Regions from separate parts of the Trichocoleus sp. ST-U2 genome, predicted to be linked through region 1. Evidence: predicted binding sites of a transcription regulator. Region 1 holds the regulator's gene; the other holds the start of a gene.

Region 1 (2,410 bases):
GCACAACCTCATGTCTGCTCAATCTTTTCGCCAAGATATTCCCCAGATTAGCGTAGAAGAACTTGCCAGCCGTCTTGCCGATTCCCCTGAGAGTCTGCAATTGGTGGATGTGCGAGAACCACAGGAAGTTGCGATCGCCAGCATTGAGGGTTTTGAAAACCTCCCCTTGTCGGAATTTGCCGACTGGGCTGACCAAATCCAGACCCAGTTCGATCCGCACGCCGAGACGCTGGTTCTCTGTCATCATGGCATCCGTTCGGCGCAGATGTGCCAGTGGCTACAAATGCAAGGCTTCACCAATGTCAAAAATATTGCTGGTGGCATCGATGCCTACTCAATCCGAGTCGATCCGACAATTTCCCAATACTAATGATCCCAGTACAAAACTATCTTGAAGCTGGAACCTCTTCCCCAACCCCGCTCCTGCAACAAGAGGGCAGAAATTCTCTTTCTTCCCTACTAAGGAAAAAGGCTGGGGTTAGATTTTTTAATTAAATACGGTTCACGATATTGTTTTAATTTTTACTAGCGAAATAAGTATTTAGAGGTTTTGGCTGACAAACTTCGATGCAGTCGAGTAGACTACAGACAATCCTGATAGAGACTGTGGACTCTAGAGTTACGGGTAGCGATAATGTCCTAACTCTGCGCTCGATCGTCATGGTATGTCTAAGGTTGGAGTTCGGCGGCTGTTATGCTTCTACTGGCTGGGTGTGGCGAACCGGCAGGCAGAAGGCAGCATCTGCTATTCTGTTTTAACCTATCCTATATTTAATCGGCTGCTTGCTTGACAAGAGCGCCGGACTTACTGAGAAATTCATCATCAGAAGTCCAGGAATTTCCAATTGTTTTTAAAACCCTATCCAATTCGGCTTTCGTTTAAATGGCTAGGCAAGTAAGTCTGACTGACCGTCAACAACGTATTCTCTGGGCAACTGTCCGTCACTATATTGCGACGGCTGAGCCAGTCGGCTCAAAAGCTTTGGTAGACGAGTATAATCTGTGCGTCAGTCCAGCGACGATTCGCAATGCAATGGGCGTCTTAGAGAAAGCGGGGTTGCTCTATCAACCCCATACCTCGGCTGGACGGGTTCCCTCTGACTCTGGCTATCGAATTTATGTCGATCAATTAATTAAGCCTTCTGAAGCCTTGGGGCGTCAGGTAGAGCAGTTATTCACAAACCGTTTGAGCTTGGAACATCAAAGCTTCGAGACTGTGTTGCGGGGTGCAGCGCAAATTCTGGCAACGCTCAGCGGTTATATTACCCTGATCACGATGCCGCAGACTCGAACTAATCGTTTGCGGCATTTGCAACTGGTGCAGCTCGATCCGGGAAGGGTGATGCTGATTGTGGTGACGGATTCTTATGAGACGACTAGCGTCTTAATGGAGTTACCGCTCTCAGAATCGGAGGATGAGCAACCGGATGCAGAAATTGTAGATCGGGAGTTGCAAATTTTATCGAATTTTTTGAATAGCCACTTGCGGGGGCGATCGCTCAGTGAACTGGCAACTTTAGACTGGAGCGAACTAGACCGAGAATTTCAACGATATGTTGATTCTTTGCGAAATCTCCTCTCCGACTTGATCCGTCGCACTTCCCAACCTGCCACAACTCAAATTATGGTTCGTGGCGTCGCTGAAGTATTGCGTCAGCCAGAATTTTCCGAATTACAGCAAGTGCAGACGCTTATACACCTATTGGAAGAGGAACAAGACCAGTTGTGGCCTTTAATCTTTGAATGGCCTAGACCAGATGTCACGGCTATTTCAGATGTCACCTCTGGTTCGCGAGTGACAGTGCGGATTGGTTCGGAAAATCCTTTAGAACCGATGCGTACCTGTACGCTGATTTCTGCAACTTATCAGCAGGGTTCAGTACCCGTGGGAAGTGTAGGTGTTTTGGGGCCAACGCGGATGGTGTACGAAAATGCGATCGCACTCGTTGAAGCTGCCGCCGATTATCTCTCTGATGCTCTTACGCAACCCGCTTAATTTAGAAAATGGCTAATAGCTAATCGCGATTAGCTAATGGGTAGCCGTTCACTACGAACCACGAACGATAAACATGGCTAATTTCGATTAGCTCTAATTTTTACTTTTCATTTTTCATTGATATTGATATGGTTAGAAAAGTTGGCTTTTGGTCGCTTTGGGCAGCATTTATTACCTATGCCTTTCTATTAGCACCTCCTGAACAACCAGGCACGTTTGAACTGATAAAAAACCTCTCTACAGGTCAATGGGCGGGGATTAACCCCCTAGTTGTCGCTCTATTCAATCTGCTGGGCATCGTACCGATGATTTACGCCTGCCTAATGTTGATTGATGGCAAACAGCAAAAGGTAAAAGCTTGGCCTTTTTCGGCGTTCTCTTTTGGAGTCGGAGCGTTTGCTTTGCTACCTTATT
Region 2 (2,410 bases), on a different contig from region 1:
TGATGACGGCGACACCACCGGCAAGCTTAGCAATTCGCTCTTGCAGCTTTTCTTTGTCGTAGTCAGAATCCGTTTCTTCTAGCTGCTTGCGAATTTGGGCAATCCGCTTTTGCACATCTGCCGTCTTGGCATCACCAGCGACGATGGTGGTGTTTTCTTTATCAATGGTGATTTTCTGAGCGGTTCCCAGCATCTCCAGGGAGACGGTATCTAGGCTCAAACCAACTTCTTCTGAGATTAGCTGACCGCCAGTGAGAACGGCGATATCTTGCAGCATCGCTTTGCGGCGTTCGCCAAATCCAGGCGCTTTGATGGCGGCTACATTCAGTACGCCCCGCGCTTTATTTACCACCAAAGTTGCCAAAGCTTCTCCTTCGATGTCTTCGGCAATAATCAGCAAAGCTTGACCGGAACGGGCAACTTTTTCCAAGACGGGAATCAAATCCTGGATAGAGTTGATTTTTTTATCCGTCATCAAAATCCGGACGTTTTCATATTCCACCACCATCCGTTCGGAATCGGTGATGAAGTAGGGAGAAATGTAGCCGCGATCCAGCTGCATCCCCTCGACGACATCCAGTTCCGTTGCCATCGATTTGGATTCTTCAACGGTGATCACGCCGTCTTTGGTGACTTTATCCATCGCTTCGGCAATCATTTTGCCGACTTCTTCATCGTTACCAGCGGAGACGGTTGCCACTTGAGCGATCGCGCTACCTTCCACTGGTTTCGCGATCGCTACAATCTCCTCCACTAAGAAGGCGATCGTTTTTTCGATTCCCCGCCGCAAACTCACTGGATTTGCCCCAGCCGCTACGTTCTTCAAGCCCTCACGAATCATCGCTTGAGCCAGAACCGTCGCCGTAGTCGTGCCATCACCCGCAATATCTTTCGTTTTGGATGCCACTTCCTGAATCAGTCGAGCGCCTGTATTTTCCAGGGGGTCTTCTAATTCAATTTCCTTGGCAACGGTGATACCATCGTTCACAATTTGGGGTGCGCCAAACTTCTTCTCTAGAAGGACATTCCGCCCTTTCGGCCCCAGCGTAATGCGAACGGCGTCTGCCAGGACGTTCACGCCCCGCTCTAGTGCCCGCCGCGATTCGTCATTAAATGCAACGATTTTTGCCATGTTTTAGGTTTTCAGAGCGCTTCCATTAGTCAATTTAGCACTCACTGGCACAGAGTGCTAATCCGAGAGGATGAGAGTCCTCACCTCGACTGATATGGGGGAGGTACATAATAAACAGCTAGAGCAATCAATGGCACGTTTGAGTTACTTTTTGTAACGAAATTGCCGAATTCTCGATAACTAGAGCGGATTGGATTGAATGCGTTTATCATCCACTTTTTGATGCTCTGTCCTTGACAAAGGAAATAATTTATGCGTTCACCAAAAAAAAGAGCGGTAGGGCTGCAACCTTGCTGCGATAGACTTCATCCCATTTGTTGTATCGTTCCTCCTCATATGCTGAAGGAGGTTCTCCAGAATGGCAACCCTGAGCAGCGGGCATGGGCTTTTCAAACCTTAACCGTGTCAGAACAGTTTCGCGGACGGCGCTTGACAGTGGGAAATATCTCGTTCGCAGCATCAGCGGGTGAGAAGCGTCGTACCATCTTTGATGCCAAAAATGGCAACGATCTACCAGGCACCTTGGTGCGTAGTGAAGGCGATCCTCCCAGCGACGATCCCGCGATCAACGAAGCCTATGACGGGTCGGGTGCGACTTATGACTTGTACGAGGAGGTATTTGAGCGGAATTCCATCGACAATCGAGGGCTGCGTTTGGACTCGACGGTTCATTTTGGCGTGAAGTATGACAACGCTTTTTGGAACGGCGACCAAATGGTCTACGGTGATGGGGATGGAGAGATTTTTGAACGCTTTACCAAGGCGATTGATGTGATTGGGCACGAGCTAACCCACGGCGTCACCCAATATGAAGCCAATCTAATCTATTACGGCGAATCTGGCGCATTAAATGAATCTTTTTCCGATGTCTTTGGTTCCCTGGTGAAACAGCGGGTTCTCAATCAGACAGCCGAAGAAGCTGACTGGATTATCGGGGAAGGGTTGTTTACCGCCAATGTTAAGGGCGTTGGGATTCGCTCAATGAAGGCACCGGGGACAGCATACGATGACCCAGTGCTAGGCAAAGACCCCCAGCCAGCGACTTATAAAGACCGCTACAAAGGGCTGGAAGATAACGGAGGCGTGCATATCAACTCAGGGATTGCCAACCGTGCCTTTTATTTAGCAGCGGTGGAAATTGGCGGCTACGCTTGGGAAAAGGCTGGGAAAATCTGGTATATCGCTTTACGCGATCGCCTGCGCTCTAGAGCGAATTTTAAACGGGCTGCGAATACTCTCATTACAGTCGCTGGAGAACTCTACGGCGAAGGCTCCAAG

The links. The regulator HrcA, encoded in region 1, represses chaperone genes, less so after heat shock. The targets are predictions, from matches to a motif close to ANTTAGCACTCNNNANTNNNGAGTGCTAANT.
Region 2: a site for HrcA is predicted at 1,165-1,195, ahead of groL (chaperonin GroEL). Genes of this name have one in related genera too.

The regions. Positions count from the first base shown of each region.
Region 1 is NZ_JAMPJY010000048.1:36,730-39,139, reverse strand. It holds gene NC996_RS23420 (rhodanese-like domain-containing protein) at 11-370, shown strand; gene NC996_RS23415 (hypothetical protein) at 568-759, shown strand; gene hrcA (heat-inducible transcriptional repressor HrcA) at 884-1,996, shown strand; gene NC996_RS23405 (DUF2834 domain-containing protein) at 2,125-2,410, shown strand, end outside.
Region 2 is NZ_JAMPJY010000008.1:12,430-14,839, forward strand. It holds gene groL (chaperonin GroEL) at 1-1,132, opposite strand, end outside; gene NC996_RS07315 (M4 family metallopeptidase) at 1,385-2,410, shown strand, end outside.